Regions from separate parts of the Arthrobacter sp. D1-29 genome, predicted to be linked through region 1. Evidence: riboswitches for the same ligand, from Rfam matches in the RefSeq annotation. Region 1 holds a riboswitch; the other holds the start of a gene.
What was found. A riboswitch is a leader RNA that binds a small molecule or an ion and turns the genes downstream of it on or off. The one in region 1 is predicted to bind glycine.

Region 1 (8,413 bases):
GCGCCCGCTGGCTACGCCCTTCTGATGTGGTGGAAGGCGCCAGGCTAGTGCGTTCCCGCTGAGTCAGGGCAACTGCGTCGAAGCCGGGGAATGCTGTTCTGCCGGCCTGCTCCACGTCTACGCCTATTCCGCTCAGGCTGCCGCCGTCGCTGCCGGCGCCGGCTAGGACAACCCACCCGCCCGCCCGGCTCAGGCTCAGTAGAGGACCCGCTCCCCCATCCTGGAGCACATAGCCTGGTTGGCCATGGTCCCCTTCTCCTCCGCCGCAACGGCTGCACCTGTAGGCCGCCACCAAAGCTGCGGGCGAAGTACCAGCCAGCTCTGCAGCGAATAATCGCAGCGCCAGTCTCCCGGCCAGGAATTCAGCAGCGTCTGTGGGCTTATGGAAAGAAGCGGCGCGGCGGTGTTCGGAGGCGTCAAGCAGCTTTAACTCCGCAAGGCCGGGGGCCGCCAAGGCTGCCGCCCTGACTAGAGCCCCTCCTATTTCCGTATCGCGCACGTTAGCCATTGTAGGGAGCCCGCGTTGACCGGTTCTTCCACCGGACCGCTAAGCCGTGCTGAGCCGTCTAAGGGAGTAGTTCTTGAACCAGTGCCGGATGCGTTGCGGCAGCCGCGGATAGACCACCGCAACGGCTCGCATCGTCCGGTCGAACTGCCGATGATGCCGCGCGGTCCACGGCAATCCGAAGCCTTCCCGGAGGTGATCCGGCAGGAGTCCTGCGGTGATGAACCGGACCAGGGGCATGCTCAGGCGAAGCCAGAGCGGACCCGTTGGAGGGTACAGGAGATCGCGGGCCACCCGGGCCGTGACGTCGTCGGGCTTCAGCGTCTGTACGCGCTCATTCCAGTACGTGCGGAAGGCTGCACGGTCCGCCGGCCAGAGCTCCGGCGGCAGCTGAAGGGCTGTCCCCAGTTTGGCGTACTCGCGGTAGACGCTCTCCGCCATCTCGTCTTCCAGCGGGCCGTAAATTCGTTCGTAAACAGTGACTGCTGTGTCGTAGAGGGTTGCCACCACCCACAGCTGGGATTGCGGATCGAACGCGTTGTAGCCTGCGGAGCTGCCGTCAGGTTTGCGGCGAACCCGGGCATGGGCATGATTGACCTTCCGGCGCACCGCCTTCACCTGCTCCTCGTCGCCGTACGTCACGGCATACACGTAGGTTACGGTGGCCAGGAACCTGTCCAGCGGACGGTCAACGAAGTTGCTGTGATCAGCGACGCCGTGGCCCACGGCAGGGTTGGCGAGCTGCAGCAAAATGGCGCGGCCCGCCCCTGCGAGCAGGATGCCTTCGGCACCCATGTCGGCATTTCCACCCACCATTTCAACAGGGTACCGGAGAGGCCAAAAGCGGGCGACGCCGACTGCTGAGTTCCCTGCCCATGGGCTGACTTTCCCGTGGACCGGCATACGTCATTCCTCGGCGTTCCTTTCGCGTCTTGGCGTTCCTTTCGCCTGTTGGGCGTTGCTTTGAGGAGAAGTCAGTTTGGCCCGCGACTTCGAGGGCAGCGTTATTGTCAGACCCTGCTGGGATGCTTTTCTTATGGACAGCACGGGGGCTTGGACAGCGGGGAGCGGGGCGGGCTTGGAGGCTGCCACCGGTCCTGGGATCGAGGATGCCCTGGCTGCTGTTGTAGCCTCCACGGCCGCCCTTGGCCGAATCATCCGGCCCCATTTGGATGACAGCACGGCTGGCCCTGGCGCCGCTGGTGAGGTGGACGCCGATCCTGTTTCGGTGCTGGACGCCGATCCGATGCAGGATTCTGATCCGTTGCGCCGACGGCTGGACGCTTACCTGAATGCGCTGGCCGAGGTTGGCCGCGCTGAGGCAAAACATGCGGCGCTGAAGGTACATCTGGCCGCCGGAATCGCCGAGCTGGAAGAGGCCATCGCCACCCCGGCGGTGACCGCGCAGGACGCCACGGCGCAGGAAATGTCGGTGATCGCGGAGGTCGCGTGCGCCCTCACAGTCAGCGAACGCACCGCGGGTGCGCTGATCTCTGAATCCCAGGCCCTGACCAGCATCCTGCCGCAGACCTTGTCCGCGCTGCAGGAAGGCAGCATTTCCTGGCAGCACGCCCGGATTATGGTTGACGAAACCAACAACCTGGACCCGGACGGGGCGGCGGCGTTGGAGGCACATTTCCTGGACCCCGGAGCACCCAATCCTGCCCGCGGAGTCGCGGCCGGTGAACTCGTCCCGTCCCGCTTCCGCGCCAAGGCCCGTACCTGGCGCGAACGCCACCACCCCGTCTCCATCGAGAAGCGCCACGCCAAGGGAGTCCAGGACCGGCGGCTGGAGTACCAGCCGGACCGCGACGGCATGGCCTGGCTCGCCGCGTACCTCCCGGCCGACCAAGCCTCCGGGATCTGGGACCGGACCACCACCGCCGCCCGCGCCCTGCAGGGCCCGCACGAGAACAGGACCCTCACCCAACTCCGCGCCGACGTGGCCGCCACCTGGCTGCTCACCAACAACACCAGCGGCAGCCTCACCGCGCCTATGGCTGGTGGAGGAACCGATCGCAGACGAATTGCCGGCGGCATTGACGACCGCACGATGGGCGCCACCAGCACTAATAGCAGCATCGGCGGCACCGGAACGGGCAACGGCACCAGGCTCGAGACCGGCATCGCCGGTGCTGTGCCGTCGCCAACGGCGCAGGTCCTCATCACCGTGCCGGTCATGGCCCTCCTGGGCGCCACCGACGAACCAGCCACCCTGGACGGTTACGGGCCTATTCCACCGTCCATGGCCCGCCGCCTCGTCAGCGACGGCGCCACCTCCTTCATGCGGGTCCTGACAGACCCCCGCGACGGCGCACCTCTGGAAATCGGCCGGACCAGCTACCGCATCACCAAAGCGATGCGTCAATGGCTCCGGCTCCGGGACGGCAAATGCCCCTTCCCCGGCTGCAACAACCACTCCCTGGACAACGAAGCAGACCACCTCCTCGCCTGGGCCCGAGGCGGCACCACCGGCATAGCCAACCTGGGACAGCCCTGCCCAAAACACCACAGACTCAGACACACCACGGCCTGGACCCCAACCAGCGCCACCAAAAACAAACCACCCGGCTGGACCTCCCCAACAGGACGCCATTACCGCAGCGAACAACCCGACTGGGAACCACCCCACTGGCCCAGTGAACCCGGCCGGACTTCCCTCCACTCCGACGTGGACTTAGACGTGGACTCAGCCATGCAGCGGGATCCTGAGATGAGGCTGCAGCGCGATCTTGGGGATGCGGCCGGAAAATGATCCCCATCCTGATCTGGACCCGGATCTGGACTTTGACCGGGACCAGGACCTGGACCGGGACCTGGACCTGGACCTGGACCTGGACCTGGACCTGGACCAGGCTCTACCGGTCGACCCTTTTCCTGAATGGCGTCTTTGGCCTGCACCAGAGCCGGATGATCACCTGTGCTGGCTGCCTGAATACGCTCCGCCAGACGAACTAAGCCGGCAACTGGAACTCGCCGACCATCGCCTCATGTCCTCGGGCGTGCGGGCCACCTGAACCACTGGTATGACTCGAAAGCCATGCGCCCAACACGGCCAGCGCAGTAATCCAGGTTGTTCTCCGCCGTTTCGGGCCCGCACCGCCCGGGATGACTTGATGACGTTCTAGATGGACACGTCCCTTTCGATTTCTTCGGCGAGGTCGTCTATCTCTTCGGGGCGCAGGTTGATGCCTGCCTTGCGGAAGCGTTCCTCAAGGACATGGCTTACGTCATCCTGGATGTGGCCCAGCCGGATATCGTCACGGACATCCTCGGCAATGCTTTCGACAGTCTCAGGGCCGGCAACGTCTACCAGGTCGTCGTCATCACTGTCGAACGGGACACCAGCGGTATCAGCTCCAGAGTCGCTCATATCTTATGGTGGCGGCTGGGGATTGAGTGGTCAAGAACCTTTGAAAACGCCTGGCGAACGGCCCCGACGGCGGGACTTCCCGCCGTCGTCGGCCTACGTTCTGTCATGGTCCGTGGGACGTCCTTTTCCGCTTCGGCCTGGCCGCTTCAGCCTTTCCGCTTCAGCCTGGCCGCGAACGGGCCTTCACCCTTACCCGTTACTCTCGATCGTCACGTGCTCTTCCCCGAGCCAATGCTGTCTGGAGTGCAGTGGGTGCTGATGCCTGGCCCAGCCCGGGCAGGGATTGGCTGGGAATCGAGTCGAGGCTGTTGAAGCTGTAGAGGTGGATGCCGGCGATCGCGCCGGCCGGGCTTTCCAGCCCAGACATCAGGTTTTGTGGTGAATAGCGGTCGCCGCTCAGGAGCTTGCGGGCTAGCGGGCCTTTGCGGCTCAGGAATTTGAGCGAACTTCCGACGCCGATCTGTGTCCCCAGGGAGATCAGCCTTGTCCGCGGCACGGACCCCGCCACCCCCGCCCAGATGGGGAGCTCCACGCCTTCGCGCCGCAGGACGGCCGCGAAATCGTGAATCTTCTCCGCGGAAAAGCACATCTGCGTAACCACGTGCGAGGCCAGGCTCTGCTTGGCCAGGAGGGAATCGAGCACATCCTTAGGACCTATCAACGGGTGCCCTTCCGGATATCCTGCGACGCCTGCCCGCAGCATCCCGCCGGAATATTGCGCGATGTCCTCCAGCACCGGAAGAGCCGTTCCATAGACCCCCGCCGGCTGCTTCCGGTCTCCACCCATCACGAACACCTCGCAGATGCCGGCGGCATCGCACTCACGAATGATGCGGGTGAGATCGGCACGGTCGCGCAGGCTCCGCGCCGCTAGGTGCGGAATCACCGTGTATCCGAGGACGCTCAGCTCCACGGCGGTCCGCATGGTCCGCTCGATGCCGTGGTGCGGAAGGCATGTCACCGTGAGCGTTGTGGTCAGCGGTACCAAGGCGTTGACCCGCTCAACAATTCCCGCGGACGGGACGATTTCAATTCTGGTGGGGAGCATCATGGGTCCTGTCACAACCAGGGGGCCCGAGTCGGCGGCCTGCCGACGAAGGACTGGCGGCGGACAGCGGTGTGCCGGACCGCGAAGGTGACTGGGAAGAAATGAACCGGCATACGAGGAACTCCATTATTCAGGCGGCGCCAAAACGCCACGTTGATTCGGGTTCCTCTCCACTCTGTATTGGACCTGAGAGTTTCCGTTTTGTCCTGCTGTTGGCAGGGCGCCACTTGCACCGTCGGTGAGCCCGGTTGCCCGGACTGCTTTCCAGAGTTGCCTTGCCGCGGCGGTACGTGTGCCTGAGAGATTCCCGGAGAGGATTTGCTCCTACGGCGCCTGCAGAACGTACCGGCAGGACTCTCCCGCCGCAGATCATCAGCGTGTGCCACTGGTGGGTGACACGGCTCACAGGCTATCCCGTTGTGGATCGGGATGCAAAAGCCTGAGTCAGTAATTTAGGTCAGAAATGTACGACGGCGGGTGGCCCCGCCTCCGTAACGTTGCCCTGCGTCATCCATCGGTTCTAAGCGCCGCACTCTTGTCCACAGTTCTACGCGGCCAGCGGCACGTCGAAGAGTTCTTCGGCGAGCCGGATGAGCTGGTGGGGAGCGTCAGTATCTTCGCCCCCGTTTCGGTGGCCAAGGAAGATCGCCGTCCCGTGGACGGTGTCCTCCAGATCGACGCCCGCTTCGCGAATAAGGACCTCTGCCCGCATATTCTGGGCGGTTCGGCTTCCGTTGTTGTCGAGGTACACATGCCACGTCTCGCCAACGATGAACCCAATTTCTCCCGCGGCCACGCGCTGCAGTGCCGGCAGATCCAGCTCAACGGGCTTGATGTGCACAGGATGGGACAGTCTGGCCGGGACAACTAAGGCCTTGCAGGAAGTAATCATGGTGGTGTCCTTGGAGCTGAATTCCGTGATGGCGCGGGCAGCCGCCGGGCTAGGAGTCCCGGGGTCGGCTGCCCGCGGGCCTGATTAGCGCTGGTTCTTGCGCGGCTTTATAGAATTAATCTCGCTGTTTTCGCTTTTTGCCTTTTTGTCGGCCCGCTTTTCGAGAATCGATTTGCCAACCTTCTTGGCTGCGCTGCTTTTGGGGGATTTTCCTGACATCGGAATCACGCCTTTCTATGCGTTGCCTTACCCGATACCATACCCACTTTTATTTTTTATGCCAGTTCCCAAAAAACCCGGTCAGCGTCGCCCTGGAGCGGCACGAGCAGTAACCAAAAGTTTGACAAATAGAGTTATGTCCACTTTCTTCATCGTGACCGCACGCGGGTTTTTTTATCTTTTTGGTCAAGCAGATCTACATAAAACTAAAATGCCGATTTCTTGATCAGGTTCACGCCAAACGCCCGGCTGAAATTCCCGAGCCAGGCGTTTTCCAGGAGGCCATCGACGATAAGGACTAGCTACCAGGTGCTGCTGGTCCCAAGTAGAGACTGACAGCCGTCCCGCCGCTCTGGCTCGCGGAGATGTCCAGGCGGCCGCCGTGGGCGGCCGCGATCCGGGCGCACGTAGCAAGACCCAGCCCGGACCCTGGCGGGTCCCCCTCCCGGTGCAGCCGGACCAGCGGCTCAAGCACCCGGCGTCGGTCCCCCACGCTGATTCCCTTGCCGTTATCCGCCACCTGGATGACGACGCCGGCCCCGAAGTTGTCACCATGGATCCGTATGACCGGGGGAACCCCCGTCCGCCGGTAGGCCACGGCATTCTGGATCAGGTTCTGCAGCGCCACCCGCATCTGGCTCCCGTCAGCGTCGAAGTAAAAGTCCTCGCACTCCACCACCGCCCCGGCTTCCCTCAACCCAAGGTTCAGGTCGTCGGCGACATCCTTCACGAGGTCTGCCAGTGATAGCCGGGACCTGACCAACGAGCCACCAATGGATGCGAAGGTGAGCAGTTCCTCCACCATGGAGAGCATCCTCCGCGCACTGTGGCCGACCACCTCGAGGTACTCGGCGGCTGAGTCGGTATCCGTTTCCATGGAACCGAGCTCCACGTAACCGAGGATTGACGTCAAGGGATTGCGGAGATCGTGGCTGACCCTGCCCGTGAACTCGGCCAGCCGCTCATTGCTGCCCCTGGTCTCAGTCAGAGCTTCGGCCAGGGCGCCATGAAGGGTGGTGACCCGCCTGGCAGCCAGCAGCCGGGTGTGCAGGATGAAGGGGTCCAGCGGTTTGGTCACATAATCATCGGCCCCGGCCTTCATCCCTTCCAGGACGTCCTCCCGTGCCCCGTGCGAAGTCAGCAGGACCAGGTAGGCATAGGACCCGGACTCTGAGGCGCGGATGGTCCGGCACAGGTCAAACCCGTTGAGCCCGGGCATCATGAGGTCCGTAACCACCACCTCGGGATGGTGGTCCTGATACAGCTGCCACGCCATATCCCCATCGGAGGCAACGATGCAGTGATGGCCGGACTTTTCCACGGCGGCTTTGGCAACCAACAGGGAGCCTGGGTCGTCATCCACCACCAGCACCGTCATAACCGGCAGGGGGCCATCCGAACCGGGAATCGCAGACGGTTCCGCCACTGGCTGCGGCCCCACCATTTGTCGTTGGACCGGCCCCGGAACCACCGGAAAAGATTCCCCCACTATGTGCCCCCTGGCCACTACAAATCAGAAACCCATCGCAGCGCCAGCAGAAGGCTGAACGCGCCTACGAACAGGCTAACCCGGATCCAGTTGCAGGTGAACGGCTCCTGGACCTTCCACTCTGGGACAGCTCAGCTTACGAGCCGGATCTCCTGCCGATTCTGAGGCCAGCCCAAAAGGCCAGGACGAGCAGGCCAGCGACCGCGATTCCCAAGCCGATCTGCGTCCCTTGACTGACAAAGGCCGTGCCGTTGCCGGTGAACTCCTGGTTGCTCAGCGGCGCGTAGGCGAACCAGCCAATGCTGGTATTCCTGTTGCTCCATGCCACCAAAAAACCCACCACCACCGCGACGACGCCCGCCAAAGGCACGACGGCGGAAGAGAGTCGGCTGGGCCTGGCCAGGTTGTGTTCCCCGGATGTTTTGTTTTCCCCCATGCACGGGAGTCTACTGGGGCTCCCAATGTCTCCTGCCCGTCCATGGCGGCGCGGGGGAAACCGTTGGGAACGCTGGAAGGCATCACACCGCGTTTGTCCGCGGAGCGGCTCGCACCCTACCCGGTGGTGGTGGCGCCGCGACCGGCCGCGCTGTCGGATGCGGAAATCGCCAGCCTGAAGAGCTACGTCGAGGCTGGCGGCACGCTGTTGGTCACCGGTGGTACCGGAGTGTAATCGAGCAAACAGCACCAAAGGAGGATTCCGGCGATACTCATGCCGGATGGACCACCTGCTGCGGCGTGAGTTCCGTTGCCGGGATCCCGTCCGCGCGGACGATAACCGGCGTTTGCTGGGCGTATCGATCCGCTGTGGGCATCCAGCCACGACCCGCGGACACGAGAATCAGCATGCCGTTGATGTCACCGACCGCCGCGAACCCCTCGCTTGGCGG
Region 2 (8,413 bases), 1.7 Mb from region 1:
GGGTCGCCGTCGAGGGACAGTTCATTGCCGTAGAGGGGCATGCCCGCTTCGAGGCGGAGGGAATCGCGGGAGGCAAGGCCGGCGGGTACCAGTTCCCCTTCGTCCGCAATGGCGACGATGGCCTGCCAGAGTGCGGCGGCGTCGTCGTTATTGATGAAGATCTCGAATCCGTCCTCACCGGTGTAGCCGGTGCGGGCCAGCAGGAGGTCCTGGCCGGCTCCGGCCACGAGGAAGGGAACTTCGACGGCGGCGTAGTACTTGAGCCCGGTGACCAGGCTGTGCTGGGCGGCGGGGACGAGGCGGAGCAGGAGCTCCTCCGCTTTGGGGCCCTGGACGGCGATCAGGGAGGTGTCCGCGGAGGCGTCCTCCACCACAACATTGAAGTTCGCTGTGCGGTCAGCAAGTTCTGTCGCCACCGTTTTGGCGTTGCCGGCGTTGGGAACAACCAGGAATACGTCGGTGCCGTCTTCAGCGACAGGGCGGCGGTAGATGATGAGGTCATCGATGATGCCGCCGGCTTCATTGCAGATCAGCGAATACTTGGCTTTACCCACGGCCATTGCGGAGATCTTGCCCACCAGCGCGTAGTCCAGGAACGCGGCGGCGTCGGGGCCGGTGACCCAGACTTCGCCCATGTGGGACAGGTCAAAGATCCCTGCTGCCTTGCGGACCGCGTGGTGCTCCGCCAGCTCCGAGCTGTACTTGAGCGGCATCTGCCAGCCACCGAAGTCGGTGAAGGAGGCGCCGAGTTTCTTGTGCTCTTCGTAGAGCGCTGTGTAGTTCTCAGTCACGAAAGAATCCTTAGTTTTCAAACTCGGAAAGCGGCGGGCAGGAGCAGATCAGGTTCCGGTCCCCGGCGGCGCCGTCGATGCGGCCAACGGGCGGGAAGTACTTGTCCTGCTTGAGGGTGTGGACCGGGAAGACTGCCTGTTCGCGCGGGTAGGCACGGTCCCAGTCGCTGCTGATGGCAGCGGCGGCGGTGTGCGGGGCATTGCGCAGCGGGCTGTCCGCGACGGTGAAGTCGCCGTTGGCCACCTGGTCGATTTCCGCGCGGATCGAGATCATCGCGTCGATGAACCGGTCCATCTCGCCGAGGTCCTCGGACTCCGTGGGCTCCACCATGAGTGTGCCGGCGACGGGGAATGCCAGGGTGGGGGCGTGGAAGCCGTAGTCGATGAGGCGCTTGGCCACGTCCTCCGCTGTCACGCCCGTCCTTGCAGTCAGGTCGCGCAGGTCAAGGATGCATTCGTGCGCCACCAGACCGCCTTCTCCTGTGTAGAGCACGGGGAAGAAGTCGTTGAGGCGGGCAGCGATGTAGTTGGCAGCAAGGAGCGCCGACTTCGTGGCCTCGGTCAGGCCCTGGCCACCCATCAGCTTGACGTACGCCCAGGAGATGGGAAGGACGCCGGCGGAGCCGTACTTGGACGCCGAAATGGGGACGTCGTTGCCTTCGGTCCAGGTTGCCGCGTTGCCCGGCATGAAGGGCGCCAGGTGCGCCTTCGCTGCGACCGGGCCCACGCCGGGTCCGCCGCCGCCATGCGGGATGCAGAAGGTCTTGTGCAGGTTCAGGTGCGAAACGTCGCCGCCGAACTTGCCCGGCTGGGCCAGTCCGACCAGCGCGTTCAGGTTGGCACCGTCGATGTACACCTGGCCGCCGGCAGCGTGAACAGCGTCGCACACCTCGCGGACGTCGGCGTCGTACACACCGTGCGTGGACGGGTAGGTGATCATGATGCAGGACAGCGCATCCTTGTTGGCGTCGATCTTCGCGTAAAGATCGGTGTGGTCGATGGTGCCGTCCGCTGCGGTGGCCACCACTACCACCTTCATACCCGCCAGAACGGCTGAGGCTGCGTTGGTGCCGTGCGCCGACGCGGGAATCAGGCACACATTGCGCTGGTCATCGCCCCGGGACAGGTGGTAGCCGCGTATGGCCAGGAGGCCGGCCAGCTCACCCTGGGAACCGGCATTCGGCTGGATGGACACCTGGTCGTAGCCGGTGATCTCGGTCAGCTGGGCTTCCAGGTCCGCGATCAGTTCGCGCCAGCCCTCGGTCTGGGAGTCGGGGGCGAAGGGGTGGATGGAGGCGAACTCCGGCCAGGAAATGGCCTCCATCTCGGCCGTTGCGTTCAGCTTCATGGTGCAGGAACCCAGCGGGATCATGGTGCGGTCCAGCGCCAGGTCCCGGTCGGACAGCTTGCGGATGTAGCGAAGCAGCTGCGTCTCGGAGCGGTGGGTGCTGAACACCGGGTGCTGCAGGTACCCGGAAGAACGTTCGACGGCGGGGTCCAGCGCGAAGGCTGCGTTGCCGCCGGCGGTGGCCAAAACACCGAAAGCCTCCAGCACCTGGGCGACGATTTCCGGCGTCGTGGTTTCATCCGTGGAGAAGCCCACTCTGTCGGCATCGATGCCGCGAAGGTTGATGCCCTTGGCTTCTGCCGCGGCAACAATTCCAGCTGCCTTGCCGGGCACGGAAACCGTGACGGTGTCGAAGAAGCTTGTGTGGAGGACGTCAAGCCCGGCTGCGTTCAGCGATCCTGCAAGGGTCCTGGCGTGGGCGTGCGCGGCCTGGGCGATCGCCTTGAGCCCTTCCGGTCCATGGTAAACGGCGTACATGGAGGCCACGATGGCCAGCAGCGCCTGGGCTGTGCAGATGTTGGAGGTGGCCTTCTCGCGGCGGATGTGCTGCTCGCGGGTCTGAAGGGCAAGGCGGTACGCGGGGACGCCGGCGTTGTCCTTCGAGACGCCCACCAGGCGGCCGGGCATGGAACGCTCAAGGCCCTTCTGCACGGCCATGTAGGCGGCGTGCGGTCCGCCGTAGAAGAGGGGGACGCCGAACCGCTGCGCGGAGCCGACGGCGATGTCGGCCCCCTGCTCACCGGGAGGGGTGATGAGTGTCAGGGCCAGGAGGTCGGCAGCCACTGTTACCAGCGCGCCGCGTTCCTTGGCGTCGGCAATGACGGAGGTGTGGTCGAAAACCCGGCCGGAGACGCCGGGCTGCTGGAGCACCACGCCGTTGATCACGCCGTCGGGAAGTCCCTTGGAGAGGTCAGCCACCTGGACCTCGAATCCCAGCGCCTCGGCCCGGCCTTTCACAATGGCGATGGTCTGTGGAAGGCAGTCGGCATCCAGGACGGTTTTCCCATCACGGGCGTCCTTATTTTTGTTTGCCCGGCGCATCATCAGCACCGCTTCGGCCACGGCGGTGGCTTCATCCAGCAGGGACGCGTTGGCGATGGGCAGGCCCACGAGGTCCTGCACCATGGTCTGGAAGTTCAGCAGCGCCTCGAGCCGGCCCTGGGAAATTTCCGGCTGGTATGGCGTGTACGCGGTGTACCAGGCCGGGCCTTCGAGGATGTTGCGGCGGATCACCGGCGGCGTCACGGTGTCGTAATACCCCTGGCCGATCATCTGCACGGCGGTCTTGTTCTTGGCCGCGAGCCTCCGCAATTCGGCGAGGGCTTCCACCTCGCTCAGGGCCTGGGTGAGCTCCAGTGGAGAGTCCTGGCGGATGTCCTTGGGGACTGCGGTGTCCACGAGTGCATCCACGGAGTCATAGCCAACAGCCTTGAGCATGGCGTCGACGTCGTCCTGGCGGCGTGAGCCGATGTGCCGGTCAACAAAGGATGCAGCGGCCGGGAAGGTCGGGGCGGGGGCGGTGGTAGCCGGGGCCTGGGCAGTGGGGGCCGGAGTGGCGGAGGCCGGAGAAACAGTCACGAGGAACTCCATGTACTAAGGCGGCGAGGGTACGCCACATCGATTGGGTTCCTCCCCGCTCTGTATTGGACCTGAGAGTTTCCGCCTGGCCTGCTTCCGCAGGACCCGCTTGCACCGTCGGTGAGCACAGCTGTCCTGGTATTCCGGATGGTTCCGGGACACGCCAAGCGGACTGCCTGCTACTTTCCAGAGTTGCCTCGCCGCGGCGGTACATGGGCCTGTGAGATTCCTGGGGAGGATTTGCTCCTACGGCGCCTGCTGTACCTACTGCAGGACTCTCCCGCCGCAGATCAAAGGCTATTCAGTTGAATTTTGTTGTTCATGGTGGCCGTTACCGGGCCCACACACGGTCCAATTGTCCTATGCGGTGCGCGTTCGGGCAAATGCCGCGGACATGGACGATACGGGCTCAACTGCGGAGCCGGTCCAGCGCTGCCAGCAGGCCGGCGACGTCGGCCGCCGTCTCTTGGGTAGGAACCGGCCCCACGGAAAGCATGGCGTTGAAGTACAGGCCGTCACCCATATACAGCACCGGTTTGGCCATGGCCGTGCCAACGTCGGCAGCAATCTCCCGGAGCCAGCGCTGCTGGATTGCCGCGAAGCGCTCACGAGTTTCCTCATGGGCCACCTCGGCGAGCCTGGTGGCAGCAACAATGGCACGGTCCAGGGGTGTATCTGCCCAGACGGAAGACCTGATGAAGTACGCGGCCGCTCCCTCCTCCGCGGTGGCCATGGCGTCGGCGTCGGCGGCTGCCAGCTCATCCAGCCTGTCCAGCAGCACCTCAATCAGGGCTTCCTTGTTCGGAAAGTGATACAGCAACCCGCCCTTGGAGACTCCCGCGCGCTTAGCTACCGCATCAAGGGTGGCGGCCCGCTCGCCCACCTCAATCAGCAGGGATTCAAAAGCATCGAGAACAGCCTCGCGGGCTACGGGTTTTCTGGCCATGGCTTCAATCATGCACGCTGGCACCGCCGAAATTGATAACTGTACCGTCTGGACGGTACAGTTATTCCATGACCTCGTCCGCAACTTCCCTTCGGAACGCCCCCGAATCGTTGGCAAACCAGCTCCCCGCGACCTCCCGTACGCCCCGCCGGCCGGGACCGAAAGCACCATGGCGCGACTGGCTTGCCCTGGGCCTGCTGATGTTCCCCGTGCTGCTGGTCGCGGTGGACAACACGGCCCTTACGTTCGCCCTCCCGGCGATTGCGCGCAGCCTGGAAACCACGGGGGTCCAGCTCCTGTGGATCGTTGACGCCTATCCGCTGGTGCTCGCCGGCCTGCTGGTGGCCATGGGAAGCCTGGGTGACAGGGTCGGACGCCGCCGGCTGCTGCTGGTCGGCAGTATCGGGTTCGCCTTGGTGTCAGCCGCAACAGCCTTCGCCCCCAGCGCCGAGTGGCTTATTGCCGGCCGGGCAGCGCTGGGATTCTTTGGTGCCATGCTGATGCCGTCCACCTTGTCGCTGATCCGCAACATCTTTCCGGATCCCAACCGCCGCCGGCTGGCGATCGCCATCTGGGCAGCAGGATTCTCCGGTGGCGCAGCCCTGGGACCCATCTTTGGCGGCTGGCTGGTGGAACAGTTCTGGTGGGGCGCGGTGCTCCTGGTTGCCGTGCCCATCATGCTTCCGCTGCTGGCGTTCGGCCCCGCCTTCATCCCCGAATCACGGGATCCCCGGCCCGGCCGGGTGGACGTCCCCAGCATGCTGCTGTCCCTGCTGGTCATGGTCCCTGTGGTCTATGGCATCAAGGAGGTGGCCACCGAGGGCTTCGGCATCATGCCACTGGCCGCCGTCACCTTCGGTGTGGCCATGGGATTCGTTTTTGTCCGCCGCCAGCAATGGCTGGCCAACCCGCTGCTGGACATGTCCCTATTCAGCAACAGGGTCTTCAGCACGGCCATCTCCGCGAACGTGCTGGCACTGTTTTCCTTCAACGGCTTTATCCTGTTCCTGGCCCAGCATCTCCAGCTTTTGGAAGGGATGTCACCGTCTGCCGCGGGCATTGCCATGATTCCGGCGCTGCTCGCCACCGTGACGGCCGGGCTGGTGGCAGTACCGCTGGTCCGCCGGATACGGCCGGGCTTCGTGGTTGCGGGCGGCCTCTCCCTGAGTGCCGGCGGCTACCTTGTGGTCACCGTCGGCGATCATAGTGCCGGACCGGCCCTCCTGCTGGGCGCGCTGTTCATCCTGGCATTGGGCGTTGGGACCGCCGAAACCATCTCCAACGACCTCATCCTGGGTTCCGCGCCGGCCGAAAAATCCGGGGCCGCCGCCGCCATCTCCGAAACAGGCTATGAGGTGGGGTCAGTGCTGGGAACAGCAATCCTGGGCTCAATTCTGACGGCGTCCTACCAGCAGAACCTCAGGCTTCCGGCAGGACTGAGCGAAGCCGCATCCCACACAGCCACGGACAGGGCCGGGGAAACCTTGGCCGGTGCCATGGAACTGGCCGGCAGCCTCCCGGGACCGCTTGCCACAGCCGTACGGGAAGCGTCCAGGGCGGCTTTCGATTCCGGCGTCCACATCACGGCAGCCATCGCGCTGGTACTGATGGCAGCAGCGGCGGTCCTTGCCGCCGTCGTGCTCCGAAAAGTTCCGACGGCGCGCTAGGAGCCTCCTCCTCGAACGCCGGGTTCACGAGGAACGAAGGCAGGAAGTCAACCCCCGCATAAGAAAGCGCCCGGCGCCGGAATCATTCCGGCGCCGGGCGCTTTACCCAGGCGCACAAGCCTCCTATGGGGCGTCCGGGGCCGTGACGCTGGCCGTGGCCTTCATGGTTTCCGCGTTAACCATCCAGGTGAACTGCTCAAGCCTGGCAATGAACTCATGGAGGAGATCGGCAGTAGTGGGATCTTCCTCATCCACTTCGTCATGAACCTTTCGCATAGTGCCCACAGCAGCCTCAAGGGCGGCCACGGTCCGCTCGATCGCATCCTTGGTGTTGATCAGCCCTTCGGGGAACGCCGGAAGGTTGGTGGACGCGGCCACAGTGGAGCTGCGGCCGTCCGGGAGGGCGTGCAGTGCGCGCATGCGCTCGGCCAGGTCGTCCGCAAACTGGCGGCCAGCTTCGACGATTTCGTCCAGCTGCAGATGGAGGTCCCGGAAGTTGGTTCCCACAATGTTCCAGTGGGCCTGTTTGCCCTGGATGTGCAGCTCAATCAGGTCAGCGAGTACGGCCTGCAGGTTATTGGTCAGGGTCGGTGAAGCCTTCATATATCCTCCTCGATTGGTCCAGTGGTCCCGACGCTATCAGCCCCCTGCGCGCCAAACGGGAGGGCTGGACGGAATTTCTCAGTGAGCTTACTAATTTGCCTCCCAGCGACATAAAAGAACGTGATTCATTTCGGGTCTTGCGCGAAAGCCGCCGACCCTCCATACTAAATGAACGTCATTCATTTAGTGACGATCGTCTCACTGGAGTAGCCACATGATTGAAATTTCCTGCCTTGATGCACCAGCCTCCCCTGCACGGACAGCGCCGTCCGATCGCCCCGCCCTCCGGGTGGGAGTGGTACAGCACCGCTGGAACGCAGACGACGCTGTCCTGCGCGCCGAACTCGACGAAGGCATCGGACGGGCCGCCAGGCTCGGAGCCACAGTGGTGTTCCTGCCTGAGCTGACGCTCTCGCGCTACCCGGCAGACACCCTGCCGGTCAATGACACTTCCCGGCCGGGAGTGGTACGGCCCAGGCCCTCAGACGCTGCCGAGGATCTGCTCACGGGACCCACCTTCCAGTTCGCTGCCGCTGCAGCACTCCGTCACGGCGTCTCTGTCCATGCCTCGCTCTATCAGCGCGCAGACAACCCGGACGGCTCGGATGACGGACTGGGCCTCAACACGGCCATCCTGGTCTCGCCTGAGGGCGAACTGCTGGCCCGCACACACAAGCTGCACATTCCCGTGACGGCCGGCTATTACGAGGACAAGTTCTTCCGTAAAGGTCCCGCAGCCGCTGACGCCTATGAGGTCCACTCGCCCGCAGAACTCAATGGCGCACGGCTGGGCATGCCCACCTGCTGGGACGAATGGTTCCCAGAAGTGGCCCGCCTTTACTCCCTCGGCGGGGCCGAAATCCTGGTCTACCCCACTGCCATTGGCTCTGAACCTGACCACCCGGACCTGGACACGCAGCCGCTGTGGCAGCAGGTGATCGTGGGCAACGGCATCGCCAACGGACTGTTTATGGTGGCGCCCAACCGCTGGGGCAATGAAGGAACACTGAGCTTTTACGGTTCCTCCTTCATCTCCGATCCGTACGGCCGGATCCTGGTCCAGGCGCCGCGCGACCAGTCCGCGGTGCTGGTGGCAGACCTTGACCTTGACCAGCGGCGGGATTGGCTGACGCTCTTCCCGTTCCTGGCCACACGGCGTCCGGACACGTATGGACGACTCACCGAACCCGTCCGCCCCGGCCAGCCCCTGGGCGGAGAAGCGCAGGCCTATCTGGAGGCAACAGCATGAGCACCTGGCGCATGCCCGCTGAGACAGCCCCGCAGGAACGCCTCTGGATGGCCTTCCCAACCGGCGGCTACACGCTGGGCGATTCCGAGGAAGCCGCCCACGCCGCCCGGTCCACATGGGCTGCTGTCGCGAATGCCGCCGTCGAGTTCGAACCCGTCACCATGGTGGTAAACCCCGACGACGTCGACATCGCCGCCCGCTATCTGCATCAGGACATCGAGGTGCTCGTTG

Region 2: linked by a shared signal. The riboswitch ahead of gcvP (aminomethyl-transferring glycine dehydrogenase) and the one ahead of M1E17_RS20195 (methylenetetrahydrofolate reductase) in region 1 are both predicted to bind glycine.

Annotation. Positions count from the first base shown of each region.
Region 1 covers NZ_CP096383.1:4,437,148-4,445,560, forward strand. Annotated here, with positions in the region: gene M1E17_RS20170 (4'-phosphopantetheinyl transferase family protein) at 1-499, opposite strand, end outside; gene M1E17_RS20175 (oxygenase MpaB family protein) at 548-1,321, opposite strand; gene M1E17_RS20180 (DUF222 domain-containing protein) at 1,542-3,260, shown strand; gene M1E17_RS20185 (hypothetical protein) at 3,244-3,522, shown strand; gene M1E17_RS20190 (hypothetical protein) at 3,630-3,878, opposite strand; gene M1E17_RS20195 (methylenetetrahydrofolate reductase) at 4,075-4,929, opposite strand; glycine riboswitch at 5,092-5,199, opposite strand; glycine riboswitch at 5,201-5,298, opposite strand; gene M1E17_RS20200 (DUF3846 domain-containing protein) at 5,474-5,818, opposite strand; gene M1E17_RS20205 (hypothetical protein) at 5,916-6,263, shown strand; gene M1E17_RS20210 (response regulator) at 6,336-7,463, opposite strand; gene M1E17_RS20215 (hypothetical protein) at 7,663-7,962, opposite strand; gene M1E17_RS20220 (beta-galactosidase trimerization domain-containing protein) at 8,026-8,196, shown strand; gene M1E17_RS20225 (hypothetical protein) at 8,234-8,413, opposite strand, start outside.
Region 2 covers NZ_CP096383.1:950,988-959,400, reverse strand. Annotated here, with positions in the region: gene gcvT (glycine cleavage system aminomethyltransferase GcvT) at 1-791, opposite strand, end outside; gene gcvP (aminomethyl-transferring glycine dehydrogenase) at 802-3,729, opposite strand; glycine riboswitch at 3,914-4,010, opposite strand; gene M1E17_RS04525 (TetR/AcrR family transcriptional regulator) at 4,127-4,663, opposite strand; gene M1E17_RS04520 (MFS transporter) at 4,732-6,330, shown strand; gene M1E17_RS04515 (Dps family protein) at 6,454-6,933, opposite strand; gene M1E17_RS04510 (nitrilase-related carbon-nitrogen hydrolase) at 7,148-8,182, shown strand; gene M1E17_RS04505 (agmatine deiminase family protein) at 8,179-8,413, shown strand, end outside.